DNA from 3 places in the Arthrobacter sp. Dra40 genome. Region 3 is predicted to be linked to each of the others. Evidence: riboswitches for the same ligand, from Rfam matches in the RefSeq annotation. Region 3 holds a riboswitch; each other region holds the start of a gene.
What was found. A riboswitch is a leader RNA that binds a small molecule or an ion and turns the genes downstream of it on or off. The one in region 3 is predicted to bind thiamine pyrophosphate.
Positions count from the first base shown of each region.

Region 1 (9,803 bases), on a different contig from region 3:
CACCCGCCATGTGGAGGAACGTCCGCACGGACGGTTCACCGGGCGGGGCATCGTTCAGCTGCTGCCGATGCCCATGGTCTGGCCGACCATGGGGCTGGTGGCGCTGGGCGTGGCCTTGACGGTCTTCGCCGGACCCCTGTTCCAGCTCAGCGACCAGGCAGCGCAGCAGATGCTGCAGCGCACACCGTACATCGAGGCTGTCCTGGGCCAGGGCGCCGTGCAGGAGGGCGGCCAATGAGGAAACCACGCACCTCCATTTGGGTCGAGCTGCCGCTGCTGGCGTGGCTGGTCATCCTCTGGGGCTCCCTGTGGCAGGATTTCAGCCCCGGCAATCTGATCTTCGGTTTGCTGATCGCCCTGCTCATCGTGAACCTGTTCTTCCTGCCGCCGGTCGAACTCAGCGGACGCTTCAATCCACTGGCTGCAGCCGTCTTCGCCACCACGTTCGTGTGGAAGGTGGCGGTGGCGAGCTTCGAAGTGCTCTGGCTGGCCGTGACCAGCGGGCCCAAGCTGCGCAACGCTGTAGTGGCCGTGCACTTGCGGAGCAGTTCAGACCTGCTGGTGACGGCTACCGGCCATGCCATCTCGCTGATCCCCGGGAGCTTTGTGGTTGACGTGGACCGGTCGACCTCCACGCTGTATCTGCACGTGATCGATGTGGCCACCGAGGAGGCGGCCGAAAACTTCCGCACAGAGGTGCGGGAGATCGAAGCCGGCCTGATCCGGATGATGGGCACGAAGGAAGAACTGGAACTCGTCAGGTCCGAAGGTTCCGGCAGAGGAGGTACAGCGTGAACGGGGAGGTTATGTCGGTTGCCCAAGCCGTCGTGAGCGCGGTGCTGGGCCTGTCCGCAGTACTGGCGCTGGTCCGCCTGGCGCGCGGGCCGTCGCTGCTGGACCGCTTGCTGGCCATTGACGTGCTGTTGGCCATCGTCTGCGCAGGACTCATCGTGGACATGGCTGCCGGCGGACACCAGAACAACCTGACGTTGGTTGTGGTGATCAGCCTGGTTGGTTTCCTCGGCTCGGTGGCCGTGGCCCGGTTCGTGACAGACGGGCGGCCCCGTGAACACTGACTTCATCCTCGATGTTGCGACTGCCGCCTGCCTCATCACCGGCTCGGTCATGTCCTTGGCCGCAGCCATCGGCCTGCTCCGGTTTCCGGACCTGCTCTCCCGCATGCACGCTGCCACCAAACCACAGGTCTTCGGCCTGCTGCTGCTGTTGACGGGACTGGCGCTGCAGCTGCGCAGCTGGGCTGCGGTGCCGGTGCTGCTGATTGCCTGGCTGTTCCAGCTGCTCACCGTGCCGGTCTCCGCCCACATGGTGGGACGGGCCGGGTACCGCACCAAGCACCTGCGCAGGGAAATCCTCAGTGTCGACGACCTCGACGCGGTGGTGGAAGCAGCTGCCGGGGACAGTTCCACGGATTCCGACAGCGCGGTAGCCGTCAGCACCGACAAGGGAAAGGCTGCGGCAGTTGGCAGCCGCCAGGACCGCGGGCCGGGGGAGCAGCATGGTGGTGCCGCGCCGGCCGCCGCTCCTGCCAGGGACAGCGTGGGCGGCACCGGGCCGGACCAGGAGTAGGCCGCAGCCCTGGTCGGAATGACATCGGGGACGAGGCCGCAGCCCTGGTCGGAATGACATCGGGGACGAGACCGCAGCCCCGTCCCCGAACAGGCTCCGCTGACGGTGCCGTTTCACACCCCGCCAACGGGCCGATCGAACCTGGTCCCGTTAAACCAAGTCCCGGGTTTTCCCGTAGCGCATGACAGCCTTGGCAGTGGCGCGCTTGGTCAGCACCTGAATCACGCGCCCCACGGTGCCGGACACCACGGCGAAGACAACCGCTGCCCGCAGGCTGTTCTCCAGGTCATCGTCGCTCTTGGGTGCATCTTTTCCGGTAAATGCCTTCCACGCTAATCCCAACAGCTGACTGGCTGCCAGGCCGGCGCCGATGCTCACCAGCGTGCCCAAGAGTTTCAACACTACGTTCATGCCCGCTCCCTTCCGGGGCGCCGGGGCCCCGTCTCATCTGCTGTTCCGCTCCCCAGCCTACTGCCCGGCGCCCCGCCCGGACCGCCGCCGTCGGGCAATGTCCACGCGCCTGCGGCCGAATGTGCCTGCCGGGGCCGCGAGTGTAGACTGGTGCGTGCTGCTTGACAGCACCTATTACGACAGGGGAGCGTCCGACCGCCCGGCCTAGCCGGCTCACGGGAGGGACGCTGAGAGTGCGGAGAAACCGCAGACCCTCGAACCTGCTCCGGTTAGTACCGGCGAAGGGAGTCGAGTTCTCGGGGCGCGCCGCAAGGCCGCCCTCCCCTCCTGCAACCAGGAGGATTCCCATGAGTACCGCTTCAAATGCACCGACCACGCCCACTCCCGCCCGGAAGCCGCGCTACGGCTGGCGGGTCGTGGACATCGTGGTCGCCTCGGTGGTCGCCGTGGCCGTCGGTGTCATCTTCTGGGCCTGGTCGGCGGGCTGGCCGCTGATCGAGGGCCTGACCATCGCCTTCCCGCCGTCCGCCGGACTGTACACCGGCGGCTGGTTGATGGCCGGCGTGCTCGGCGGGCTGATCATCCGCAAGCCCGGCGCTGCCATTTACTGCGAGATGCTGGCCGCGGTGGTCTCTGCGCTGTTGGGCACGAGCTTTGGCATGACCGTCCTGGTTTCCGGCCTGATCCAAGGCTTGGGCGCGGAGATCGTCTTCCTGCTGTTCCTGTACCGCAAGTTCAATCTGGGGGTGGCGCTGCTGGCCGGTTTGGGCGCAGGCCTTGCTCTGTCCATCAGCGAGAACGTCCTCTACAACATGCTCTGGGCCGCCGAGTGGCAGTTGGCTTATGTGGGCTTCGCCGCGGTGTCCGGCGTCGTGATTGCCGGGCTGCTGCCGTGGCTGGCGGTCAGGGGACTGGCGAAGACGGGCGTGTTGTCCTCCTTTGCTGCCGGCCGCTCCGCCGACGTCTGAGCCGTTCCATGGGACTGCAGGGTACGACGGCGGGGCCAGGCCCGGTGCCGGTCCTCGCCGAGGACTGGGGCTGGCGCCATGCCGGCCGTAAGGAGCAGGCGGTGCGCGGTGCAAGTTTCAGCATCGCGCCCGGCGAACGGGTGCTGTTGTTGGGCGCTTCCGGCGCCGGCAAGTCCACTCTCCTGCACGCCATGGCGGGGGTTCTGGGCGACGAGGGCGAAGGCGAAGAGACCGGGCGGCTGACCGTTGGCGGTGTCCGCCCCTCCGCGGCCCGCGGCCGGGCCGGCCTGGTTCTGCAGGATCCGGAGAGCCAGTTGGTGCTGGCCCGGGTTGGCGACGAGGTGGCCTTCGGAGCGGAGAACATGTCGCTGCCGCGCGCGCAGATCTGGGGCCGGGTGCGCGAGTCCTTGGCCGACGTCGGCCTGGCGGTGCCGCTGAACCACCCCACCTCCGCACTCTCCGGCGGCCAGAAACAGCGGCTGGCACTGGCCTCCGTGTTGGCCATGCGGCCGGGGCTGCTGCTGCTGGACGAGCCGACTGCCAACCTGGACCCGGACGGTGTGCAGGAAGTGCGCGATGCCGTGGCACGGGTGCTGGACCGCACCGGGGCCACCCTGGTGGTGGTCGAGCACCGGGTGGCCGTCTGGGCGGATGTAGTGGACCGGGTGATTGTGCTGGCAGCCGGAGGCGGTGTGCTCGCCGATGGGCCGCCGGATCAGGTGTTGGCCGAGCGGGCGACCCGCGCCCGGCTGGTCGAAGCCGGCGTCTGGGTTCCCGGGCACACCCCGCAGCTGGACCTGCCTGCCGCACAGCCGCCGGGCGGCCCCTTGCTCCGGGCCGCGGCGCTGGACGTGGCGCGTACCCGGCGGGCCGAACCGGTGCTGCGCGGCGTGGAGCTGGACCTGCTGTCCGGCCAGGCGTTGAGCATCATCGGCGCGAACGGCGCCGGCAAGTCCACGCTGGCCCTGACCCTTGCCGGCCTGCTGCTCCCGGCCGGAGGGGAACTGTCCGCGACGCCGGCGTTGCACCGCGGCGCGGCCTTGTCCCCGGCTAAGTGGAAGTCGGCCCAGCTGGTGATTCGGATTGGCAGCGTCTTCCAGGAGCCGGAACATCAGTTCCTGACCAGCACAGTGATTGACGAACTGGAGTTCGGCCCGCGCCGGGTGGCCAGGCTGCCCGAGCGGGAAGTCCGCGGGCGCGTGGACGAAATTGCCGAGCGGCTGCGGCTGACCCGGCTGCTGCAAGCCAACCCGTTCACCCTCTCCGGGGGCGAGAAACGCCGCCTCTCGGTGGCCACCATGTTGGTTACCAACCCGGACATCCTGGTGCTGGACGAGCCCACCTTCGGCCAGGACGCCAACACGTGGGCCGAGCTGGTCACGCTGCTGGCGGAGCTGGTGGCCAGCGGCAGCAGCGTGGTCTCCGTGACGCACGACGCCGACTTCACCGCTGCACTCGGTGGCGCCGGCCTGCGGGTGGCGGACGGCGGAGTACAGCCGGTCCAGCCGCTTCGGAGGGCAGCGTGAGCGTGACCCTGATGAATCGACGGCTGGCCGCTTCTCCGTTCAGCCGCGCCAACCCCGTCTCGAAGCTGGCGGCCGCAGCATTGATCACGGTGGTGGTCATGCTGAGCGTGGACTGGGTCAGCGCGTCCGTAGTGCTCGCCGCCGAGCTGTTGCTGATGCCCGTGCTGGGAGTCAGTCCGTGGCTGCTGCTCAAGCGCGGCTGGCCGTTGCTGGCGGCGGCGGCCGTCGGAGCCTGGGCCACGGCCTTGCTGGCCGAGAAGACGGGGGCGGTGCTGTTCCAGCTCGGTCCGCTGATCTTCACCGAGGACTCGGTGGCCGGAGGCGTTGCCATCGGCCTGCGGTCGCTCGCCGTTGCGCTGCCGGGGATTTTCCTGCTCCTGACCACCGACCCGACGGATCTCGCGGACGCCTTGGCGCAGAAGCTGAAGCTGCCCCACCGGTTCGTGCTGGGAGCCCTGGCCGCCATGCGGTTGGTGGGGCTGCTCGTGGAGGAATGGCGAACCCTCGGTTTGGCGCGCCGCGCCCGCGGTGTCGGGGCGGAGAACCGGCCGCTGGCCAAGGCGGGGGCGTTCGCGGGCCAGGCGTTCAACCTGATCGTGCAGGCCATCCGCCGGGCCACCCGGCTGGCAGTTGCCATGGAGGCCCGCGGCTTCGGTGCAGGGCCGCGGACCTGGGCGCGCGAATCCACCTACAGCATGGTGGATGTGTGGGTGTTGCTGGGCGGCGCGCTGATTGCCGGTGCTGCCGCCGCTGCCGCCGTGGCCGCAGGAACCTGGAACTTCATCTTTATCTGAACCGGCCTGTCCTCCGCTGCTTCCGCACGGGATGTTTCCCGGGCGGCGGGCCAGCGTCCGGCGGGCTACTCCCGGCTGCCCTCGGCCAGCAGGGCGGTCAGTTCCTCCGTCAGAGCGGGCGACACCGGAATCTCCTTGCCGTCGATGCTCTTCACCGGCGCGAGCAGGCGGATGCTGGAGACCAGCCAGACGGCGTCTGCTCCGTAAAGGTCGTGCGGCTCCAGCGGACCATAGCCCAGCTGCCAGCCGGCGGCTGCTGCGGCCTTGAACAGGGCCGACTGGGAGGTGCCTGGCAGGATTCCGCTCTCCAGCAGCGGAGTGACCACGGTTTTCACGCCGTCCCGCACCCGGGCCATCAGTACCGTGGAAGTGGGCCCTTCGAGGACGCGGCCGTCGCTGGAGGTAAAGATCACGTCGTCGGCGCCGTTTTTCTGCGCGTACCGCAGTGCAGCCATGTTGACCGCGTAGGAGAGTGTCTTGGCGCCCAGCAGCAGCCACGGGGCCCGTTCGGCCACCGAGCTGTCATATCCGCGGTCCAAAAGCAGCACGGAGATCCCGTCGGTGCGCTGGCGTTTACCTGCCGCCGGCGGCAGCGAAGCCTGGACCCAGGCAGTGGGCGCGGAGGCCCCTTCCACACCCCGGGTCACCAGCAGCTTGATCACAAGTTCCTCGACCGGCGGGTGCTCGGCGATCGCCGTCGCAATGGCACGCTCCCACGCGTCCGGGGAGGGCACTTGCAGGTCCAGGCTCCGGGCGGACGTGGCCAGCCTGTCCAAATGGGCCTGCAGCTTGCGCGGCACTCCGTTCACTGCCAGCAGGGACTCAAAAATGCCATCCCCGCGGGTGGCACCAAGATCGGTGGCCATGAGCTGGGGCTGGGAAGCATCCGCCACTCGGCCACCCTCGTGGGCAGGATCCAGGAACACCAGAACTGTCATGGCTCCAGCTTAGTTAGTTTGTCCTCGAACGCCCGGTAGGCTGGGGAGGATTGCGCCGGCACACGGCGGGACGGGAGGAACAGCCGGGTGCTGTGGTCGTTTGCGGGGCTGGGCACATTCCCCGACTGGATCGTCGCCATTCTGGGCGTGATAGATATGGCCATCCGCATCATCGCCCTGGGCGTGATTCCGGGGAACCGCCGCCCCAATACCGCCATGGCCTGGCTGCTGGCCATCTTCTTCATCCCGCTGATCGGCCTTCTGCTGTTCTTCATGTTCGGCAGGTACCGGCTCTCCGAACGCCGGATCGCGAAGCAGTCGGAGATCAACCGCCGGGTGCGGGCTGCCACCCAGGACCTGGAAGAGCCCGGCAGCGAACGGGCAGCGCCGGCCTGGGTACATTCCGCTGCCGAATTGAACAGGCGCCTCGGCGCCTTCCCCATGGGGGACGGCAACCACGTGGAGCTGTATCCGGACTACGACGCGTCGATCGCGGCGATGACCAAGGCCGTGCGCGACGCCCGCGATTTTGTGAACATCGAGTTCTACATCATGAGCCGCGACGAAACCACCGGCGAGCTCTTCGCCGCGCTGGAAGAAGCCGCCGCGCGGGGTGTGCGCGTGCGCCTGTTGTTCGACCACATCGGTACCCTCCGGGTCACCGGCTACCGCAAGTTCCGCCGCTGGCTGCAGACCACGCAGATCGACTGGCGCCGGGCCCTGCCTGTGTTGCCGGTCCGCGGCCAGTGGCGCCGGATCGACCTGCGCAACCACCGCAAGATCCTGGTCGTCGACGGCCGGGTGGCCTTTACCGGGTCGCAAAACCTGATCGAGCCCGGCTACCGGCGGACCTCCAGCCACAAAATCGGCCGCAAATGGGTGGAACTGATGGCTCGCTATGAAGGCCCCATCGTCACGGCGCTGAACGTTGTCTTTGCCACCGACTGGTCCAGTGAGACAGACGACACGCTCGAAGGCGAGCTTTTCACTCCGGTTCCGTTCCGCGAGCCCGGCCCCATGACGTGCCAGGTTTTGCCCAGCGGTCCCGGCTTCGCCACCGAGAACAACCTGCGGTTGTTCAACACCCTTATTTATGCGGCGGTGGAGCGTCTGTCCATCTGCAGCCCGTATTTCGTGCCGGACGACTCGCTGCTCTATGCCATTACGACGGCGGCGCAGCGCGGCGTCGACGTCGAACTGTTCGTGTCCGAACGCGGCGACCAATTGCTGGTCCACCACGCCCAGCAGTCCTACTACCAGGCGCTGCTGGAGGCCGGGGTGCGCATCTACCTCTACCCGAAGCCGCTGGTGCTGCATGCCAAACACTTCACCGTGGACGATGAAGTCGCCGTGATCGGCTCCAGCAACATGGACATGCGGTCCTTCTCCCTGAACATGGAAGTCTCTGTGATGATGCTGGGCGACCACATCGTGGAGCAGGTGTCGGACATCCAGGACAGCTACCGGGTGATTTCCCGGGAGCTGACCCTGGAGGAGTGGAAGCAGCGGCCGCGCTTGCTGCGCTACGCGGACAACGTGGCCCGGCTGACCGCCACGCTGCAGTAGCTGCGCTCCACCGTCCGGCTTGCCGGGCGTCGGGACGCCCCTGGCAGCGGGCGTCCCGTGCGTTGGCTCCGGTCGGGGGCTTATTCGGGCCAGGCGGAGTTCTGGATGATGTCCACGAAGTCGGTGCGGCGGAAGCCGGGGCTGAAGTGCTCGAGCACATCGGCGTTGACAGTGCCGAAAGTTGTCTCCGGGCGGTGCTTGTTGCCGTCCGTGAAGGCTGCCAGAATCCGCCGCTTGAAGTCCGGCCGGGGGTGTGCGGCGGTGACCGCGTCGATGTCGTCCCGCGCGAGGTCCTGGTAGCCGATGCCCAGGACATCGGTCTCCACCCCGGCGGTCACGAGGGCGATTTCCGGGTCCATGAATTCGGGCACTCCGGGCGTGGTGTGAAGTGCGATGGCGGTCCACACCTTGACCGCGTCAGCCTCGGGGCGTCCCTGCTCCAGCAGGAAGGACTTGGCAGCATTGGCGCCGTCCACTTCGAAGCGCAGATCCTGCGTGCCATAGGTATCGGTGAGACCCAGGTCGTGGAACAGTGCGCCCACGTAGAGCAGCTCGTGGTCAACGTCGAGGCCGAGCCGCCGGCCCTGAAGCGCACCGAAAAGGAACACCCGCCGGGAATGGTCGAACAACAAATCGTCGGTGGTATCGCGGACCAATTCGGTTGCGTTCCGCACGAGTTCGGTGTCCGGAATGGTGATGCCGGCGATGACTTCTGCCATGATTGCCTCCTTTGTCCAGCGGCACGGGATCGTGCCTTGCTTCCCATACTGCCCGGCCGGCGTGAACCTGGCACCGTGGCAAAGGACGACAATCCCTCGGATTCGGCCACGACGGCGTCAACGCCCGCCGTTCTGCGCCGTCGACCGGAAACGCTGCTGGTATCTCGACGGCGGCACGCCAATCCGCGCCACGAACGTCCGCCGCAGCGCTTCCGGGTTGCCAAACCCTGAGCGTTCGGCTGCCTCGGTGACGCTGTACCCCGAGTCCAGCAGTGCCTTGGCGGTGTCGAACCGGACGAGCTCCACATACTTTCCGGGTGTGGTCTGCAGCCCTTCACGGAAGAGCCGTGTCAGATGCCGCACGCTGAGGTTGGCGCTGCGGGCGAGCGCCGGGACAGACTGCACGGCGGTTGGATCGGCGCGGATGGCTTCGAGCACCGGACGCAGCGGCGACGACCTGGGCGGATCACCTTGCAACGGGGCGGAAAACTGCGACTGGCCGCCGGACCGTTGCATGTACACCACCAGGGAGCGGGCCACCGCGCGTGCCACCTCCGGGCCATGGTCGTCCTCGATCAGCACCAAAGCGAGGTCGATTCCTGCCGTCACGCCGGCGGAGGTGTGGATCCGGCCGTCACTGACAAAGATGGCGTCCGGCTCCACCCGCGTCGCCGGATAGCGCAGGGCCAGCTCCTTGGTGTGTTTCCAATGCGTCGTGGCGCGGCGGCCGTCGAGCAATCCGGCAGCGGCAAGGACAAAGGCTCCGGTGCAGATCGAGGACATACGGCCGGTATGGCCGGCAAGGTGCGTGGCGGCCGCGACCAGCGCGGTGGGAACCGGTGCACCGGGCAGCGCATCCCCTCCGGCTACCAGGATGGTGTGGAAGTCGCCCGCACTGGCGGCCGCGGCGTCCACCGCAACGGGCAGGCCCACCGAGGAAACGACGTTGTTCCCGTCCGGTGAGAGCATGACAAGTTCATAGGAGGCGCCCAGCAGATTCGCTTCTGCGAACGCCTCCGCGGGGCCTGCGACGTCGAGCAGCTTGACTCCGTCGAAGACCAGGACGCCCACTCGCCGGGACGTGTTCCGGCGCTCCTCTGCCACCGCGCCTCGGTTCTGTTGGTTCATTCCTGTGGGCGTAAATCCGGGAACGTTGTTCCGAGCGCCGAGAGGACGCCGAAGGCCTTCGCCCGCACCTCGTCCCATTCGTCTTCCGGCACGGAGTCGGCGGTGACTGCTCCCCCCACGCCCAGGCTCAAGCGGTTGCCGGCCATCACCAGGGTCCGGATCACCA
Region 1 is NZ_JBNHHB010000046.1:9,192-18,994, reverse strand. It holds gene AC5RWT_RS18125 (Na+/H+ antiporter subunit D) at 1-238, shown strand, start outside; gene AC5RWT_RS18120 (Na+/H+ antiporter subunit E) at 235-795, shown strand; gene AC5RWT_RS18115 (MrpF/PhaF family protein) at 807-1,076, shown strand; gene mnhG (monovalent cation/H(+) antiporter subunit G) at 1,066-1,587, shown strand; gene AC5RWT_RS18105 (DUF4235 domain-containing protein) at 1,738-1,998, opposite strand; TPP riboswitch at 2,170-2,302, shown strand; gene AC5RWT_RS18100 (ECF transporter S component) at 2,346-2,966, shown strand; gene AC5RWT_RS18095 (ABC transporter ATP-binding protein) at 2,975-4,492, shown strand; gene AC5RWT_RS18090 (energy-coupling factor transporter transmembrane component T family protein) at 4,504-5,286, shown strand; gene AC5RWT_RS18085 (aminodeoxychorismate lyase) at 5,352-6,224, opposite strand; gene cls (cardiolipin synthase) at 6,312-7,790, shown strand; gene AC5RWT_RS18075 (HD domain-containing protein) at 7,871-8,509, opposite strand; gene AC5RWT_RS18070 (GlxA family transcriptional regulator) at 8,627-9,637, opposite strand; gene pabB (aminodeoxychorismate synthase component I) at 9,634-9,803, opposite strand, start outside.
Region 1: linked by a shared signal. The riboswitch ahead of AC5RWT_RS18100 (ECF transporter S component) and the one ahead of AC5RWT_RS10630 (ECF transporter S component) in region 3 are both predicted to bind thiamine pyrophosphate.

Region 2 (9,803 bases), on a different contig from region 3:
GCCCGTCTCGGGGTCGACTTCGCGCATGATCTGTCCGAACTGGTCATAAGCCAGAGCCTCGTTCGCGAAGCGCTCGCCCTTGCTGTTCACCATGATGCTGTGCGGCAGCGCCCGCTCTCCGAGGAACACGCGGCTGAGGGGCTGGCCTTCCAACTCCTCGCCGGGCAACTGCACCCCGGGCATCCACCAGGCATCCTCCATCCCGGTCAAGTCGGCGCCTATTTCGTTGGCCAACTGGACTGCAATGCCATCGTGGCCCTTGGGCGAAACCTGCACGCCGAAGGGCGCCTCGAGGTACTTCGTGGTGACCTCGTCCGAGCTCTCGAACCCGCCGCTGGCCAGCAGGACACCCTTGGTGGCGCGCACCGTGTGCTCCACGCCATCGGCCCGCACGACGACGCCCTGCACCCCCGACTCATCCGTGACCAGGCGGACGGCGGGCGTCTCGACACGCACGTCGACGCCGTTGCGCAGGCCGCCCTCGAGCAGGGCGCCGACCAATGCCGGTCCGGCGAGCCAGACGTCATCGATGCCGATGCCACCCAGCAACCAGAACGGGAGCGGGTTCTTGGCCATGCCCGTGGTCAGGGCCGGTCGGACGTACTTTGCCGCCTCGCCCAGTCCTTCGGGGGAGTAGGGGCCGGGGAAGAGCGCCCGACCGACCGATGCGCCATCAATGTCGGAGCGGTAGTCCGGCCAGATCGTCGGGATCCACCCGAAGGAGGTGTGCTCTTCGATGTACCGGGCGACGTGCGGTCCTGCTTCCAGGAACTGCTCTACCAAGTCGTGGTCGAGGACCTGGTCGCGACCTTGGCCGTAGATGTAGCGCCGGGCCTGGTCCAGGTTGTCCTTCACCTTCAGGTCCTTGGTGGAGAAGCCGTGGTTGGGGATCCAGGCGGCACCCGCAGAAATGCCGGTGGCGCCGCCGACGAGTTCCCGGGATTCGACAACGAGAACTCGTGCGCCTTCCTTGGCAGCGGTGAGCGCCGCCATCAGGCCTGCCCCGCCGGAGCCGACGATTACGACGTCCACTTCCTGCGGGATGCCCTTGTGGGGCACCGTCCCGATGGAGCCGGTGAGCTGAGTTGTATTGTCAACCACGATTTCCTCCTTGCTATTGGTTCCGCAGGCGGCCTTGTCACTTGGCTGTGCCGGGTCGTGCCCATCGCCAGAACAAGTACATGCAGATGCATCTACCGTATCCCATTTAGTTGATGTGTCAACTTTTGCGCCGGATCCAAGCCAGCAAACGGAGAGCGTTTGATGATTGGCCGCCCTCCTAGCACCCTTCCACAGGAAGCGCCCCTCATCGAATCGGCTGACGAAGCACCATGCCTCCGGCAAGTCTCAGCTCCGCGGGCCCTGCAGCAATCGGACAGATCATCAGGGCGGACTCCAGCCGTCCTGACCTCGGTGGCCTTGTACCGAGGCCCTAGAATGGCCGCAAGGACGTGACGGGGGGGCCGGGCAGTGGAACTGGAACGGCTAGGGGGCAATCTATGGGCGGCGTTTGGACTGTCGGCCGTGCTGGCGATGGTCACCTTGGCGGCCTGCGGAGAGATGCCTGGAGGCCGCGGACTACCACCGCGTGAACCGGCCGAGTTGGTTGATGCGGTTGGCTGCACGGCAGGCCGAGCTGTTGAACAAGGGGAGCCGCCCGCGACTCCGCTGCCGGCGGCTGGCGGAGTGCCGGAAGGATTTGTTCCGGTCGAAGTGATCCGCTGCGACACCTTCACGATGGCGACGGTCGAAGATGCCGAGGGCTTATGGTCGGCAGTCACGGAGGAGCGCCTCGCCGGGGACATGGTCGCGCTGGCGGACGCCCTGGCCCAGCCGAGCGACCAGCCGAGGGCGAACCAGGCCTGCACGGCCGACATGGAACTGGTTCCCGATCTCTGGCTGGTGGATGCCCAAGGCCAGGCGATGCGCGCGGCGTGGCCGACGAATTCCTGCGGGAAGACGAAGCCCGGCGTGCGCGAGATCCTTGGCGGGATGGATGTGGTTGAGTCGACGCAGCACAAGATGGAACTCATCCAACCGAGGGCGGCACTGGACGCCAACTGCCCGGCGGAATGGAAGGAACCGGTGGCGGTGGGAATCGCTGTGGCGCCGATACCGGCCCCGGACGGGGACGCGGAGGGTACCGGTGCCACGGCCTCCGCAGGCCTGGTTCCCGAGGTCAGCAACGTGGACTTGCTCCGGATCTGCCACTACAGCGTGGATCGCAGCGGAGCCGGCACGGCGCCGCCCACTGGCCCGCAGTCCGAGCTGGAGATATCCGGCACGGAGGTATCCACCGGAAGGTTTGTTGGCGGAGGCAGCCTCGACGGCCCCGGAAAGAACGCCGTACTTCAAGCAGCGACGACGGACGCGCCCGCCGCCGAGTGCGACGACGAGGCGGCGGAGTTTGCGGTCTTGTGGCCGGTGTCCGGTGGGCTGGAAGTCGGTGCACCGCTGACGGCGGAACTCGATGGCTGCCAGCGGCTCTTCGGGCCCGACGGCGGAGCCTGGACCATGCCGCACGAGGCGAGCACCGCCGTCGTCGTCGCCTTGGAGAAGTGAGGGAGCGATGGTGCGGGACAAAGTGGCACTGGTGACCGGGGCATCCTCCGGAATCGGGGAACACACCTGCCGTGAACTGGCGCGCCGCGGCTTCACCGTTTACGCGGCGGCGCGCCGGCTGGACCGGATGTGGCCGCTGGAAGAGCACGGGGTCCGTGTCCTCGGGATGGACCTGACCGACGACCCGTCGATGGTTGGCGGCGTGGAGCGGATCCTTGCGGAACAGGGAAGGCTGGACGTGCTGGTCAACAACGCCGGCTACGCGTCGTACGGTGCCGTCGAGAACGTGCCGCTGGCTGATGCCCGGCAGCAATTCGAAGTGAACGTGTTCGGGATGGGGCGGCTCATTCAATTGGCGGCGCCGGCCATGCGCGCGCAGGGCAGCGGCCGGATCATCAACGTGTCCTCGATCGGCGGCGTCTTCTACGAGCCGCTCGCCGGCTGGTACCACGCGGCCAAGTTTGCGGTGGAAGGTTTGTCGGACAGTCTCCGGGTGGAGCTCAAACCCTTCGGGATTGACGTGGTGATCATTGAACCCGGGCCCATCCTGACCGAGTGGAGCGCGATCGCCCTGGACAGCCTGCTGCAGACCTCGGAGGGGACGGCTTACGATCGGCAGGCCGAGAGCGTGGCCCGGACGGTTTCCGGGGCTTATACGGAACGGACGGGAACGCAGCCGGAGGTGGTGGGCCGGCGCATCGCCCGCATCGCGGCCGCCCGCCGCCCGCGCAGCCGGTATCCGGTGGGCCGCGGCGCGCGGACCATCATGAGCGCCCGCCGGCTGCTGCCGGACCGGGTCTTCGACGCCGTGCTCGCCCGGGTGTACCAGCGCTGAGCGGTTCTGGACCGGCCGGACGGACGTGCTGCTTATAGGGAGGTGCCCAAGTGCTCGCGCAGGGTGCGTCCCGAATACGAGGACCGGAACCGGCCTCGTGCCTGCAGCTCCGGGACCACACCGTTGACGAACTCTTCGAGCGAGGACGGGTAGAGCGCGGACATGATCACGAAACCGTCAGCTGCTTCCGAGTCGTAAAGTTCGCACAAGTAGTCAGCGATGTCCGCTGGATCGCCGACGGGCTGGGGATGCAGTTGGTTCATGGCCTGGGCGTTCGCAAGGTCGCGGACTGTCATGGATTGGCGGCGGGCTGCGGCCAGCAGCATCTGTTCGAACCCCTCGCTGCCGGTGGCGCCGCGGTGGGCCAGCAGCAACTCCTCGGCGCTGCCTTCCGGGTTTAGGTCCTCCCGGGCCGCGTGCAGGAGCCGGCCCAACTTCGTCAGAACGCCCTCCGTGTCCAGCGCCGCTTCCAGGCCGTGCACGGTGGCAAAGGCGGCGGCGCGGGTCGAACCGGTGATCGGCTGGACCGCCGGAAGTACGGCCAGATGATCCGGATTCCGTCCGGCGGCCGCAGCCCGGTCCCGAAGTTCACTCCGCACGGTCCGCATGGCGTCCGGTGTGTCGGCCACGGCGAACACGACCTCGGCCCAGCGGGCGGCGAACTCCATGCCGCGCGGCGAAGATCCGGCCTGCATCAGCACCGGCCTTCTTTGTGGACTGCGCGGAAGGGTGATCGGACCCCGGCTCAGCGGCCCGGCTTCGCCGGAAAGGGGGCGCTCAGGTATCCGGTGCACCAGCTCAGGATCCGCGAACTGACGTCGGGGACCGTCCAGCGTCAAGGCCCCGGGCTGCCAGGATTCCCACAAGTCCACTACCGTCTGGACGACGTCGTCGGCCCGGTCGTAGCGCTCCGCCTTGGGCGGGATGGAGGTCAGGCCAAAGTTGGCGGCCTCGGCGTCGGTGGTGGAGGTGACGATGTTCCAAGCGACCCGGCCACCGGAGAGGTGATCCAGCGAGAGCAACTTCCGGGCGATGGTGTAAGCAGGGGTGAAGGTCGTGGAGATAGTCGCGGCCAACCCCAGATGCCGCGTCGCTCCGGCGATCAGCGACAGGGTCACCATCGGGTCGAGATAGATGGCGCCTTTGCCGCCGGTGACCAGCGTCGTGGCGAAGTCGCCCGTATTGTCCTCCGGGACGGCCAAAGCATCCGGCAGGAACAGCATGTCGAAGCAGCCTCGTTCCAGCGTCCGTCCCAGATCGAGGTAAAACTCCGGGCTCAGCCAGTCTCGCCGGGAGAGCGGATGCCGCCAATTCTCCGAATACTGGCTGGTGGGCGGGTTGACCATCGCCACCAGGTGCATGCCGTCAGCTGAAGAGCGCATCGTATCCTTCCAAAAACCCCAGGACGTGGCTGGCGTACAGGATCCCGCCGAGCACGGCCAGCACGGCCGCTGCCATCAGCCAGTCGGTGCGGGTGAGGGGAATTTTCCGCCAGGTGGTCCGGGGTGTCAGCCCGAGTCCACGGGATTCCAGCGACTGGGCCATCCGTTCGCCTTTGCGCACCGAGACGACGAGCAGGGCAAAGGCCGCACGGCCGTAGGCGGTCAGGCCGCTGGGCAGGGAACCGTCCGGGCGGAGCTGCGCCCGGACGGCGTGGGCCTGACGGATGGTCTGCCACTCCCGGGGCATCTCCTGCAGCATGCGGTAGCCAGCCAGCACGGCATAGGTGATCCGGGAACCGAGCCTGGCATGTTGATGCAGGCTTCCCATCAGCGCCACGCCGTCCGTGGAAGCGATGAAGCCGATGGCAAGAATGCCGATCACCAGGGTTCGCAGGGCCAAGGAACCGCCGACCGACAGTCCTTCGACGGTGATCCGCAGCGGACCGGCCTCCCACAGGATGTGACCCGGGCGGCTGAGCGCGTTGACCATCAAGATGCCCAGACCGAAGGCGAGAAAGGGAACGTGCGCAAGTGCCATGGATTTGACGGGAACGCGCGTGGAGGCAACGACGGCGACCAGGGCCACCATGTAGAGCACGGCCGGGGTGACCGGGTCGAAAATGAAGACCATCGCCAGCGACACGACAAACAACAGCGTGAGCTTGACTGTGGGATTGCGCCGGGCCAGGACACTGCCGGAGGTAGTGAAGGCCGCGGCGGCTGCGGCGCTCACGCCCGGCTCCCGGACAGCCGCTGCACGGTGGCCCCGCCGGATACTGCCGCATCCAGCCGGTCAAGGACGCGGCGGATTTCGCGGTCCGAGTCGAACTCTGTGAGCAGCCAGTCGAGCAGCGGCGGCAGCCTGAGGCCGGCTCGCGCCAGGACATCCGGGTCGCGCAGGACGTCGAAGACGGCGCCGTCGGCAATCACGGTGTGCTCGGCGACGACGACGGCGCGGTCGGCCAGCGCGGCGACGGTGCGCAGGTCGTGGCTGGAGAAGAGAATGGCGCTGCCGCCGGCCGCCGCCTGCTTGAACGCGCTGGCGGTGGCAATCGTGTCCCTTCGGTCCAGGCCGAACGTCGGCTCGTCCGCCAGCAAGGACGGCCGTTCGTGGGCCAGCATGGCGGCCACGCTCAGGCGGCGCTTCTCGCCGCCGGACAACCGGAAGGGGCTCTGGTCGGCCAGATGGGTGAGCCGGTGCTGTTCCAACAACTGGTTGAAGAAGTCCGGCGGAGCATCGGGCAGTCCGTGCCGGACTTCCTCCGCTACGGTATGCGCCACGAACTGGTGTTCGGGGTTCTGGAACACTATGCCGGGGCGGGCACCGAGCACCGTTCCTTCGGCGGGCGGGAGGAGCCCTGCGAGGGTGAGCAGCAACGACGTTTTGCCCGTTCCATTGGCTCCCAGCAGGGCCGTGATCTCCCCGCGCCTGAGCTCGACGTCCACGTTTCTGAGGATGGCCGGTTCCGCCCCGGCCGCGCGGCGGAGCCGGTGCTTCTTCCGTCCGGCGCCGCGTGAGACTGAGACATTCTCTGCGGCGAGGACCGTGTCGCCGACACCGGGCGCGTCTGGAGCGCCGCCGTCGTGGTCGGGTAGCGCCAGAGCGCGGAGGGCGGAGCGGACGCCCGGCGAGTCGAGGCCGCCGGCCAGACCGGTGACCGCCAACAGCTCCGTTTCCAGCGGTAGCCAGCATCCGCGTGCATTGAGCCGGCCGGCGCTGCCGGCCAGCACCGCCGCGGTGGCGCCGTCGGCCAGGACCTGGCCCTCGTCGCCGAGCACGATCGCCCGGCCCGGCAGCCCGGCAATTCCCGCCCGGCCAGCGTAGTCGTCGAGCCGGTGTTCGACCAGCACCACAGCCGGACCGTAGGCGGCTGCGGCTGCGTCAATCGCCTGACGTACGGCGGTGAGGCCGGCCGGATCGAGCATGGAGGTCGGCTCATCGAGCAGCAGGAGGGCCGGTTCGGCGATCAGGCTGGCCGCCAGTGCCACCCGCTGGCCCTCTCCGCCGGAAAGCTTGTCCGTCTGCCGCTGCCGCAGACCGGCCGCACCGACCGCCGCGAGTGCGCGGTCGATGCGCGCCGATATCTGCTCCGGCGGCGCGGCGCGGTTCTCCAGTGGGAGGGCCAGTTCCTGTTCAACGTCCGGCAGGCAGACGCCGGAGGAGGGGTCCTGGGCGAGGACCCCGACCTGGCGCGAGAGTTCGACGACCGACGCGTCGGCGGTGGCCGTCCCGTTCACGGACACGCTGCCCGTTAGCGTGGACAGCACCGTGTGCGGAACCACCCCCGTGATCGCCTGCAGCAGCGTGGATTTTCCGGACCCCGAAGCCCCGAGCACGATCAGGTGCTCGCCCGGTTCCAGCCGCAGCGTGACCCCGCGCAGCACGGCGGCGTCACGCCGTGGAAACTCCACAGATACGTCGTGGAGCACCAGGACAGGCTCAGCGGGCATTGGCCTTGCCCAGCCGGGCCCGCCCGATCGCGAAGTTGTCCACCACGCCCGTCTTCGCCAGGGCGTCGACAATGACCTTCGCCAGCAGCCCGCCCAGCACCACCCCGGAAATGAGGTGGATGACCAAACGGGTGAAGAACAGGTCCTGGCCATACCAGCCGGACCGGAAGGCCGAATAGAAGAAGACCAGACCGGCACCGAGCAGGCCAGACAGGGCGTAGGTGAGCCAGCTGTAGGAACGGTAGCGGGTGGCCGCGAACGGGATTTCACTGCCGATGCCCTGGATCGCGGCCGCGATGAAGAGCAGCGGGCCCACCGCCGAGCCCAGGAACACGACCTCGATCACCGAGGCCAGAACCTCGGCGATGACGCCGGCAAAGGGACGCTGGACGATGGCAATGGCGATCGGCGCGACCAGCAGCCAGCTGCCGGCAAGAAAGTGCTGCGAGAGGTCTCCGGCGGGCCCCATCAGGAGCGACAGGGCAGTCCAGGCCTGGACGAAGACCCAGTAGAGGAAGCCGAAGACGACGCCGAGGACGACGAGCAGGACCAGGTCCTTCAGGCTCCAGGAAGACCGTGTGCGGGCAGGACCAGATGATGTTGACATGGGGGTTCCTTCCGGGCCAGCGTCAGGACGCACTGGGGCTGTTGATGGACAGGGTGGCGTGCGTGACAACGTGCTGGACGGATCGTCCAATCAGAATCCAGCCAGCGGCGATGGTCTGCAGGACCTGGGCGACGTCTCCGTCCAACCGGGTGACGTAATGGTCTTCGGTGACGGTCACGCCGGTGGACTTGGCGTAGTCGATGGCGGTGTAGATGTCGCGCATGTGGTCCGCTGTGCCAGTGCCAGTGCCAGTGCCAGTGCCGGTTCCGCCGTCGGCGAGCGGGTAGATCGCCCAGTCTGCCGCCGCCTGGATGCCGGTCGGTTCCAGTTGCGGGATCTCCGAATGCAGAACTGCGCCACCCTCGGGAATCTCGCAGCTGACACCGCCCGGGCAGCCACGGGACAGATGGACGGCGGCCGAAACGTGCGCTCCGCTGCGCCCGGCCCCGGCAATCACTTGGCTCAGATAGCGCATGACGTCCTGCTCGGCCCCGGAGACATAGGTGCTGACTGTCCCGGTCTGCACATCGAGACCCGTGGCGTCTGCGCGCCGCAGCGACCCCAGAATGACGTCGACGTAGTCATCGGCCATGACAGCCAGGGTCAGTCTGGCCCCCACGCCGAATTCACGCGGCGTCGCCGTGAAGGATGTTCCGGCGTTGACGGGGGAAGGATGGTTTGCCGCCGTGGCGGCAGCGTCAGGTGTTCGCATTGTCGCGCCCTTCTGTTGATTGAACAGGGCACGGGTGTGAGGGTTGCTCCCTGCGCTGGCATGATCCAGATCAGGTTCAACGGTCGAAACTTGAGAAGTTTCCTCTCAGCCCGGTTCACCGGACTCCCGTGTACAAGCCAGCAGCCTACAGGCAGGCTCACCGGGTGGCGAAAGCCCGGGAGTATGACGACGTCATACTCCCGGGCCGACCTGCTAGATCCGCTGCGGTGGCTGAACCTAGGGGCGCATGCTTCCCGTCTCCACGAAGCGCTGGTGCCAGGACAACGCCTCGCCGAGCAGGTGCGGGGTGTGCTTGGCAAAGCTGTCCCGGCAGGCGCGGTCGAAATAGTCCTGCAGCAGCGGCCGGTAGTCCGGATGCGCGCAGGTTTCGATGATCTTGCGGGCGCGCTGCTTCGGGGCCAGCCCGCGCAGGTCGGCCAGGCCGTATTCGGTCACTACGATCATGGTGTCGTGCTCGGTGTGGTCCACATGGCTGGCCATCGGCACGATGCTGGAGATCTTCCCGCCCTTGGCCGTGCTCGGCGACATGAACACGGACAGGTAGCCGTTCCGGGCGAAGTCGCCGGAGCCGCCGATGCCGTTCATCACCTTGGTGCCGGCAATGTGGGTGGAGTTGACGTTGCCGTAGATGTCCGCCTCGATCATGCCGTTGAGCGCAACGCAGCCCAGCCGCCGGATCAGCTCCGGGTGGTTGGAGATCTCCTGGGTGCGCAGGATGATGCGCTCGCGGTAATAGTCGACGTTGCCGTTGAACTCTTCGACCCCGGCCTGGCTCAGGGAGAAAGACGTGGCCGAGGCCATCCGCAGCACGCCGTCCTTGATCAGCTTCAGCATGCCGTCCTGGATGACCTCCGTGTAGGCGGTCAGGCCGCGGTACCCGCCGGCGGCCAGGCCTTCCAGTACCGCATTGGGGATATTGCCGACGCCGGACTGCAGCGGCAGGAGCTTGTCCGTCAGGCGGCCGCGCTGGACCTCCTGGTCCAGGAAGTCCAGCAGGTGGCCGGCAATCTGCTGCGAGGTCTCGTCCGGCGGATTGAACGGGGAGTTGCGGTCGGGGGCGTCCGTGTGCACGATGGCCACGATTTTCTCCGGGTCCACCTGCAGGTATGGTTCGCCGATCCGGTCGTCCGGGTGCAGCAACTGGATCGGTTTCCGGTTCGGCGGCAGCGCGGT
Region 2 is NZ_JBNHHB010000018.1:33,386-43,188, reverse strand. It holds gene AC5RWT_RS11005 (FAD-dependent oxidoreductase) at 1-1,101, opposite strand, end outside; gene AC5RWT_RS11000 (hypothetical protein) at 1,687-2,562, shown strand; gene AC5RWT_RS10995 (oxidoreductase) at 2,573-3,397, shown strand; gene AC5RWT_RS10990 (NtaA/DmoA family FMN-dependent monooxygenase) at 3,430-4,779, opposite strand; gene AC5RWT_RS10985 (energy-coupling factor transporter transmembrane component T family protein) at 4,763-5,572, opposite strand; gene AC5RWT_RS10980 (ABC transporter ATP-binding protein) at 5,569-7,290, opposite strand; gene AC5RWT_RS10975 (ECF transporter S component) at 7,280-7,897, opposite strand; gene AC5RWT_RS10970 (YkoF family thiamine/hydroxymethylpyrimidine-binding protein) at 7,920-8,609, opposite strand; TPP riboswitch at 8,640-8,749, opposite strand; gene scpC (succinyl-CoA:acetate CoA-transferase ScpC) at 8,847-9,803, opposite strand, start outside.
Region 2: linked by a shared signal. The riboswitch ahead of AC5RWT_RS10970 (YkoF family thiamine/hydroxymethylpyrimidine-binding protein) and the one ahead of AC5RWT_RS10630 (ECF transporter S component) in region 3 are both predicted to bind thiamine pyrophosphate.

Region 3 (9,803 bases):
CACGAACTCGCGGGCCTCGCGCACCGCCTCGGTCATGGCGGCAATCGACGCGTCGTAGTCCGGGTACAGCTCCACGTGGTTGCTGTCCACCATGGGGAAGGCGCCGAGCCGCCGGTTCAGCTCGGCCGCCGAATGCACCCAGGCCGGTGCATCCCGTTCGCTGCTGGGCTCCTCCAGATCGTGGGTGGCGGCCCAGACACGGCGGTTGACCTCCGCCTGCTTGGCGATCCGGCGTTCCGAGAGCCGGTAGCTGCCGAACATGAAGAACAGCGCCAGGCCGATCAGCGGGATGAAGAAAATGGCGAGCAGCCAGGCCATGGCGGTGTTGGGCCGGCGGTTGCCGGGAATCACACCCAAGGCGATGACGCGGATGGCCATGTCGATCACGCCGAGAATGACGACGACCCAGTCGGGGAATGTGCCCAGCCCCGCAAACGACCACAGCACGCGGCTGCTCCTCCCCTCCCGCCGTGTGCCGGCGCAATCCTCCCCAGCCTACCCGGCGGCCAGCGACAAACTAAGCTAGGCGTATGACAGTTCTGGTGTTCTTGGACCCTGCCTACGAGGCGGGCCGCATCGCAGATGCTTCACAGCCTCAGCTCATGGCCACCGATCAGGGGGCCACCCGCGGGGACGGCATTTTCGAGTCCCTGCTGGCCGTGAACGGCATACCGCGCAAGGTGCAGGCGCATCTGGACCGGCTGGCGGCATCCGCCCAAACCATGGATCTGCAGCTGCCACCGGCCGACGCGTGGGAGCGTGCGATCAAGACGGCCATCGCGGAGCACCCGCCCGTCGAGGAGCTGGTGATCAAACTGATGGTGACCCGCGGCGTGGAAGGCGCAGCCGCACCCACCGCCTGGGTCCAAGCGTCGCTGCCGCCGTCGGCTGGACAGCGCCAGCGCACCGACGGGATCTCGGTGCTGCTGCTGGACCGCGGCTATGACAGCTCGCTGGCCGAACGTGCCCCGTGGTTGCTGATGGGCGCCAAGACGCTCTCCTACGCGGTCAACATGGCGGCCCTGCGCTATGCCCGCAAGAACGACGCCGACGACGTCATCTTCACGTCCAGCGACGGCCGCGTCCTCGAAGGACCCACCTCCACCGTGCTGATGGCCCGGGTGCGCGATGGCGTCAGGACTTTGGTCACGCCGCTGCTGGAGAGCGGCATCCTGCCGGGCACCTCCCAGGCGGTGCTGTTCAAGGCGGCCGCCGCGGCCGGATGGCAGCTGGGCTACGGGCCCTTGGAACCGGACGACCTCTATGAGGCCGATGCCGTCTGGCTGGTCTCCAGCATCCGGCTGCTGGCACCGGTGAAGAGCATCGACGGCAAGGAAATCCCGGTGTCGCCGGAGTTAACCGAGGAACTGACCGCGCTGCTGGCCGAAGGCAGCCGGGAGTAGCGTCCGCCGGTCCCTGCCGCCGTCCGGCTCAAGCTCAGACGAAGATGAAGTTCCAGGTTCCGGCGGCCACGGCTGCCGCGGCCGCGGCACCGGCGATCAGCACGCCGCCCAGCAGCACCCAAACGTCCACCGTGCTGTAGGTGGACTCACGCGCCCAGGTCCGCCGACCCGCGCCAAAACCGCGCGCTTCCATGGCCACCGCCAGCCGGGTGGCCCGCCGGATGGCCTGCACAATCAGCCCGAACGCCTGCCCTACGAACGCGCCGGCCTTGGCCACGGGCCGGTTTTCGGCGCCCACCCCGCGGGCACGGCGGGCCAGACCCAGCGTGCGCCATTCCTCCACCAACAGCCCGACCAACCGCATGGCGGCCAGTGCCCCCAACACGAACCGGTGCGGCAGCTTCAGCTTCTGCGCCAGCGCGTCGGCCAGATCCGTGGGGTCGGTGGTCAGCAGCAGGAAAATGCCCGGCAGGGCGACGGCGAGCGAACGCAGGCCGATGGCGATGCCGCCGGCCACCGAGTCCTCGGTGAACACCACCGGCCCGAGCTGGAACAGCACGGCCCCGGTCTTCTCCGCCAGCAATGCCGTGGCCCAGGCACCGGTGGCCGCCGCCGCCAGCAAGGGCCAGCCGCGCTTGAACAGCAGCCACGGGTTCACGCCCAGCACCGGCATCAGCAGCAGCTCGGCCGCGAGCACCACCGACGCACTGACCCAGTCCACGCTGAGCATGACCACCACGGTAATCACGGCGACGGCCGCCAGCTTGGACACCGGGTTGGCGCGGCTGAACGGCGAAGCGGCGAGCCGCGGAGTCATCAGGTCCACGCTCATGCCGCCCTCCGAAGCGTCTGCACCGGTCGGACTCCGCCGCCGGCCACGCGCACGGCGGCACCGCCGAGCGCCGCGGTGAAATCGGCGTCGTGAGTCACCGACACCACGCTTTTGCCGTCGGCAACCAGCTCGGCCAGCAGGGTGACCAGTTCCGCCCAGGTGTTGGCGTCCTGCCCGAAGGTCGGCTCGTCCAGCAGCAGGATGTCCGGGCTGGTCGCCAGCATGGTGGCCACCGAGAGCCGGCGCTTCTCGCCGCCGGACAGCGTAAAGGGGTTGGCCCGCAGCAGCCGGGTCAGCCGGAGCCGTTCGGCGATGGTGTCCACTCGCTGCCGGACTTCCGCCTCGGGCAGCTTCGCCACCCGCCGCGGACCGAACTCCAGCTCATCGAGCACCGTGCTGGTCAGGAACTGATGTTCCGGTTCCTGGAACACGCTGCCAATCCGGGCCACCAGCTGGGCGGACTTCCATTTCACCGGGGACGGCGCCGCGCCGCGGTGCAGCGAAGGGGTGGCGGACAGCTCCCCCCGGGCGGGCGCCAGCAGGCCGCCCAGCGTGAGGGCCAGCGTCGACTTGCCGGCACCATTGGGCCCGGTAATGCTCAGGGCTTGTCCGCTGTGCAGGTCCAGGTCCACGCCGCGCAGCACCGGCCCGGTCTTCCGGCTTCGGGCCACGTCCAATCCCACCGCCTGCAGCAAGGGGCCGCCGGGAGCCGGAGCGGCGGGCAGCTTGAGCCGGGGAGTGTGTCCGGGAACCCAGACACCGGCCTGGACCAGCCGGGCGCGAGTGGCGCTTTCGGCCAGCACCTTGTCCGGCGGGCCGTCGGCCAACACGCCGCCTCCGGCCGCCAGCACGATCACCCGGTCCACCACGTCCGCCCAGACTGCCACCCGGTGCTCGACCACCACCAAGGTGGCGCCGGTCCGGTCCAGCACCCGGGCCACCGCGTCGCGCACTTCCTGCACGCCGTCCGGGTCCAGGTTCGCGGTCGGCTCGTCCAGCAGCAGCAGTCCCGGCCGCATGGCCAACACCGAGGCCAGAGCCAGCCGCTGTTTCTGGCCGCCTGAGAGGGCCGCGGTGGGATGGTCCAACGGCACGTCCAGTCCAACATCGGCCAGGGATTCGCGGACCCGGCCCCAGATCTCTGCGCGCGGCACGGACAGGTTCTCCGCCCCGAAGGCCACCTCGTCCCCCACCCGGGCCAGCACCAGCTGGCTTTCCGGATCCTGCAGCACCAGCCCGGCCCGGCCTCGGGCCTCCGAGGGGCGCAGCCCGGCCACGGTCAGCCGCCCAGCTTCCTCGCCTTCCCCGTCGTCGCCCAGCACGCCCGCCATGGCGTGCAGCAGCGTGGACTTCCCGGCGCCGGAAGCACCCAGCAACAAGACCCGCTCACCCGGAGCAATGCTGAAGCTGGCCCCGCTGACCGCCGGTGATTTACGGCCGGCATGCCGCCAGCCCCACACCTCGGCGAGAACCGGCACCGGGCCGGGCACCGCCGTCGTACTCTGCAGTCCCATGGAACGGCTCAGACGTCTGCCGTGCGGCCCGCCGCGAAGGAGGACAGCACGCCCGTCCTCGCCAGGCCCTTGACCGCCAGCCAGGGCAGCACCCCGGCAATCACCACACCGGACACGGCGGCGAAGCCCACATAGGCCAGCTGCCATTCGGGGGCCCAGAGCATGTTGTACAGGATGTTCTCGCTGATCGACAGCGCCAGGCCGGCACCGAGGCCGGCCAGCATCGCCACGAGCAGGTTGAACTTCCGGTACAGGAAGAGCAGGAAGACCAATTCTGCGCCCAGGCCTTGGATCAGGCCGGACACCAGCACGCTCATGCCGAAGCTGGTGCCCAGCAGGCCGGAGACGATGGCTGCCAGCATCTCGCAGTAGATTGCGGCGCCGGGCTTGCGGATGATCAGCCCGCCCAGCACGCCGGCCATCAGCCATCCGCCGGTGTAGAGGCCGGCAGAGGGTGGGAAGGCAACGGTGAGGCCCTCGATCAGCGGCCACGCCGCCGACCAGGCCCAGAAAATGACGCCGACGGCCACGGCCACCACCGAGGCGACGACGATGTCCACCACCCGCCAGCCGTAGCGCTGCTTGCGCGCGGGAGTGGGCGTGGTCGGTGCATTCGAAACGGTACTCACTTCAATCCTCCTGGGTGCAGGAGGGGAGGGCGGCCGTGTGGCGCGCCCCGAGAACTCGACTCCCTTCGCCGGTACTAACCGGAGCAGGTTCGAGGGTCTGCGGTCTCTCCGCACTCTCAGCGTCCCTCCCGGTGTCCGGCGTGTGCCGGTCGGTCGGACGCTCCCCTGTCGTTATCGGTGCTGTCTAGCAGCACGCACCAGTGTACACTCGCCCGGCCCGGCGGGCCCATTCAGCCACCATCCCGCGGAAAATGCACGACGGCAGCGGGCCGGGCCGGTGCCGGGCAGTAGGCTGGGAGCGGCAGAGCTGATGACACGGGGACGCAGCGCCCCGGGAAGGAGCAGGCATGACCGTTATATTGAGGCTCTTAGGCACCCTGGTAAGTATTGGTGCGGGATTGGCAGCCACCCACCTGCTGGGCTACGCGTGGAAGAAGGTCACCGGCCGCGACGCACCCCAGGCCGACGATGACCTGGAGAACAGCGTGGCTTCTGCTCTCGTTTTCGCTGCGGTCTCCGGCACGGTGGGACGGGTGATCCAGGTCCTGCTCAAGCGGGCCACCGCAAAGGCAGTCCTGCACTACGAGAAGACGCCGGAAATCGTCTAAAGCGGCACGTTCGGCGGACGCGCTGGCGGGGACGGGGCTGCGGCCCCGTCCCCGCTGCTCTCTAGTCCTTGTGCGTGCCGGTAGAGTCCTGCTCATTCCGGACTGGACCGGCCGCGGTCGCAGCGGCGTCGATCTCTGCGGCGTCGCCCTCTACCGGGTCGATCTCTGCGGCTCCGACGCCACCGGCGTCGATCTCCGCGTCGGGCTCTTCTTCGGCTGCCGCTTCCACCACCGCGTCGAGGTCGTCCACGCTGAGGATTTCCCTGCGCAAGTGTTTGGTGCGGTATCCGGCGCGGCCCACCATGTGTGCCGAGACCGGCACGGTGAGCAGCTGGAACAGCCAAGCGATGAGCAGCAGGGGCACGGCCGCCCAGTTGCCGAGCTGCAGCCCCAAGCCGGTCAGTAGCAGCAGCAAACCGAACACCTGCGGCTTCGTGGCGGCGTGCATCCGGGAGAGCACATCCGGGAACCGCAGCAGGCCGATGCCCGCGGCCAAGGACATCACCGAGCCCGTGATCAAGCAGGCGGCGGTGACGATGTCGAGGATCAGGTCAGTGTTCACGCGGCCGCCCATCGGTGACGAAGCGGGCCACGGCGACCGAGCCGATGAAGCCGACCAGGCAGATCACCACGACCAGCGTCAGATTGTTCATGTGGCCTTTGGCAGCCATGTCCACAATCAGTCCGGCGCAGACAACCGCCAGCAGCACGTCGATGGCCAGCAACCGGTCCAACAGCGAGGGCCCGCGGACCAGGCGGACCAGCGCCAGCACCGAGGCCAGGGCCAGGACCGCGCTGACGATGATTTGGGCAACCGGCATGATTTCCATGTTTACGCTGCTCCTCCTCTGCCGGTGCCTTCAGCCTTGACCAGTTCCAGTTCTTCCTTGGTCCCCATCACCCTGATCAGGCCCGCCTCGATCTTCCGTACCTCGGCCTGAAAGTCCTCGGCGGCTTCCTTGGTTGCTACGTCGATCACGTGCAGGTAGAGCGTGGAAGTGGACCGGTCAACGTCCACCACGAAGCTGCCCGGGATCAACGAGATGGCGTGCCCGGTGGCCGTCACCAGCAGGTCCGAGTGGCTTCGCAGGTGCACCGCCACCACCGCGTTGCGCAGCTTGGGGCCGGTGGTCAGGGCCAGCCAGAGCACTTCAAAGCTCGCTACGGCCACTTTCCAGACGAAGGTCGCGGCGAAGACCACCGCCGCCAGTGGATTGAAGCGCCCGCTGAGTTCGACCGGCGGCAGATAGAACAGGTTCACTATGACCAATGCGATCAACAAACCGAAGATCAGGTTGCCGGGGCTGAAATCCTGCCACAAGGCACCCCAGAGGAAGACCAGCCACGCCAGCAGCGGCAGCTCAACCCAGATGGAAATGCGCGGTTTCCTCACGGGGCAACCCCCTGCATCGCGCCCTCGCCGAGGACCGCCTCGATATACGGCGTGCGCTGCAGCATCTCCCGCGCAGCCTGGTCGCTCAGGTCGAAGAGCGGCCCGGCGAATACCGTCAGGGCAACGCCCATCGCCACCAGCCCGATCGTCGGCCAGACCATCGGCATGGGCAGCAACTGGACGATGCCCCGCCCGGTGAACCGCCCGTGCGGACGCTCCTCCACGTGGCGGGTGGTTCGTACCGCCGAGCCGTCGGGCTTGGTAGCCACCAGGACCGGATCCGGGTGCTCGGCGTCCTCCGGGCGCCGCCAGAACACGCGGTTCCAGACCCGGGCCAGGGCAAGCAGCGTCAGCAGCGACGTGATCATGCTGCCCGCCACCAGCACCCAAGCGATCGGAGTGCCCAGGTCCACGCCTCCCTGCACCAAGCCGATCTTGCCCAGGAAGCCGGAGAACGGCGGGATCCCGGCCAGATTCATGGCCGGCACAAAGAACAGGATGGCCAGCATCGGCGACAGCTTGGCCAGGCCGCCCAACCGGTCCATGTTGGTGGTGCCGCCGCGGCGTTCAATCAGGCCTGCCACCAGGAACAGGCTGGTCTGCACCGTGATGTGGTGCGCCACGTAGTAGACGGCTGCGGCCAGACCCACCACCGAGGACATCGCCAAACCGAACACCATGTAGCCGATGTGGCTGACCAGCGTAAAGGAGAGCATGCGCTTGATGTCGATCTGGGCCACGGCGCCCACAATGCCGACCAGCATGGTCAGCACGGCCACCACCATCAGGAACGTGTTCAGCCGGTCGCCCGGGAACAGCAGCGTCTCGGTGCGGATCAGGGCGTAGACGCCGACCTTGGTCAGCAGGCCGGCGAACACCGCGGTGACCGGCGCCGGCGCCGTCGGGTAGGAGTCGGGCAGCCAGAAGGACAGCGGGAAGACCGCCGCCTTGATGCCGAAGGCCACCAGCAGCATGAGGTGCAGCGTCATCTGCATCGACGGATCCAACTCGCCGAGCTTGATCGCCAGGTCGGCCATGTTGATGGTTCCGGTCGCCGCGTAGATCATCGCGATGGACACGAGGAACAGCATCGAGGAGATGACGCTGACGACGACGTAGGTCACCCCTGCGCGGATGCGCGGGCTGGTGCCTCCCAGAGTCATCAGCACGTAGCTGGCCGTGAGCAGCATTTCGAAGCCCACATAGAGGTTGAACAGGTCACCGGTCAGGAAGGCGTTGGACACACCAGCCACCAGGATCAGGTAGGTCGGGTGGAAGATCGATACCGGACCCTCTTCGTCGCTGTCCGCCATGCCCTGGCCGGAGGCATACAAAAGCACCGCCAGGCTGACGGCCGAGGAGACCACCAGCATCAGCGCGGACAGCTCGTCGACCACCATGGTGATCCCAAAGGGCGGGATCCAGCCGCCGATATTCACAGCCTGGGCGCCGTTGGCCCAGGCCGAGGCCAGCATGACGACCTCCAGCGCCAGCGTCACGGTCAGCGTGATGGCACCGGTACGGCGTTGGGCATTGGGATGGCGGATCAGCACGAACGCCAAGGCAGCGCCCAGCAGCGGCAGGACTACTGCCAGCGGAGCAATCTGTGCGGCGTTCACTTCTCCCTCTCCGTCCGGGCCCTGTTGGTAGCAGGTGTTTCCTCCGCCTCGTCGGGCGGAACGAACTCGGTGGTTTCCGCCGGAATTTCGGCGTCGTCTTCGGCATCGAAGGTCGGCTGGTTGGCCACGCGGCGGTCTTCGATATCGTCCTGGACCTCGTCCTGCCGTCCCAGCACCCAGGAACGGTAAATGATGGCCAGCATGAACGCTGTGACCGCAAAGGAAATCACGATGGACGTGAGGATCAAGGCCTGCGGCAGCGGATCGTTGTAGGTTTCGGCGGGGACGTCAACGCCGAAGATCGGTGCCAGCCCGGCCGGCCCACCAGTGCTAAGCAGCAGCAGGTTGGCGCCGTTAGTGATCAGCATCAGGCCGAGCATCACGCGGGTCAGGCTACGTTCGAGGATCAGGTAGACGCCCACTGCGAACAGCACGCCCATCACCAGCAGCAATGTCAGGTTGACCGTCATTTGGACACCTCCTCCTCGATCGTTGCCGGCGCCTGGAGTTCTGAAGCTTTTCGGCTGCGCGACGTACGTTCTTCGGTTCGTTCGTCGATTTCCGAGCCGAAGCTGCGCAGCACGTCCAGCACCAACCCGACCACCACCAGGTAGACGCCGATGTCAAAGATCGTCGAGGTGACGAACTTGTGGTCGCCGAAGACCGGCAGGCTGAACTCGATGATGGCGCTTTGGAAGACCTGGCCGCCCAGGAAGAGCGGGACGACGGCCGTCAGGGCCGCGGCGGCAAGCCCCACGCCCAGCAGCAGGCCGGCGCTGACGGGCGTGGCTTCAGCCAACTCGACCCGCCCGCCGGCCAGATAGCGGACAGTGAGCGCAATGCCGGCCAGCAGCCCGCCGGCGAACCCACCGCCGGGCAGGTTGTGGCCGGCCAGCAGCAAGTAGACGGAGAAGATCATCACGGAGTGGAAAAGCAGCCGGGTGATCACCTCGAAGATGATGGACCGACGTTCCGGCGCGAGGGTCCGGCCGGCCACGAGCCAGGCGTCACGCGGCACAACGGCGAACTTGCGGGCGGTCGCCAGGGCTGCTGCCTCGCGGTCCGAGTGCGCCACCATTTCGTAGCCGCGGCCCACCGAGCCGCTGGCGACGGCGTCAACGGACGGCGGCCGCTTGTCCCCGCGGCCGCGGATGAAGATCAGGCTTGCCACGCCGGTAGCTGCCAGTGCCAGCACGGAAATCTCCCCGAACGTGTCCCACGCACGGATGTCCACGAGGATGACGTTGACGATGTTCCGGCCGCCGCCGTCCTCGTAGGCCAGCTTCGGCAGGGCAAGTGATACCGGATCTGCCGTCCGTGCTGCCATCGCCGTCATCGCGATCACGATCATGGTCAATCCAAAGGCGGCGCCGATGACGGCGCGCAGCAGTTTGAAACGGCCGGGTGTGCGCAGCCACAGCCGCGCCGGCAGGGAACGCAGCGCCAGCACGATCGCCACCAGGGAGATGGTTTCCACCAGCATTTGGGTCAGGGCCAGATCCGGAGCACCTTGGATGGCGAAGATAAAGGCCAGTCCGTAGCCGGTCACCGAAACCATCAGCACCGCCATGAAGCGCTTATTGGCGCGGATGGCACCGAGCGCTCCCGCCGCCACGATCAGCCCCGCGATGGCCTGCGCCGGCGTATCGAACCACACCAGGCTCTCCGGCAGCGGGGCATCCATCAGCACGACGGCGGTCAACGGCGTCACGATGGCGACGATCAGGATCACGCATAGATAGAAGACCAGCGAACCGCGCTGGGTGCGGCCGGTGACCCAGATGGCCGCCTCGTCCAGCGCACCG
Region 3 is NZ_JBNHHB010000017.1:46,428-56,230, reverse strand. It holds gene cls (cardiolipin synthase) at 1-447, opposite strand, end outside; gene AC5RWT_RS10645 (aminodeoxychorismate lyase) at 531-1,403, shown strand; gene AC5RWT_RS10640 (energy-coupling factor transporter transmembrane component T family protein) at 1,438-2,235, opposite strand; gene AC5RWT_RS10635 (ABC transporter ATP-binding protein) at 2,232-3,749, opposite strand; gene AC5RWT_RS10630 (ECF transporter S component) at 3,758-4,378, opposite strand; TPP riboswitch at 4,422-4,555, opposite strand; gene AC5RWT_RS10625 (DUF4235 domain-containing protein) at 4,726-4,986, shown strand; gene mnhG (monovalent cation/H(+) antiporter subunit G) at 5,048-5,548, opposite strand; gene AC5RWT_RS10615 (MrpF/PhaF family protein) at 5,538-5,807, opposite strand; gene AC5RWT_RS10610 (Na+/H+ antiporter subunit E) at 5,819-6,379, opposite strand; gene AC5RWT_RS10605 (Na+/H+ antiporter subunit D) at 6,376-7,998, opposite strand; gene AC5RWT_RS10600 (Na(+)/H(+) antiporter subunit C) at 7,995-8,468, opposite strand; gene AC5RWT_RS10595 (Na+/H+ antiporter subunit A) at 8,465-9,803, opposite strand, start outside.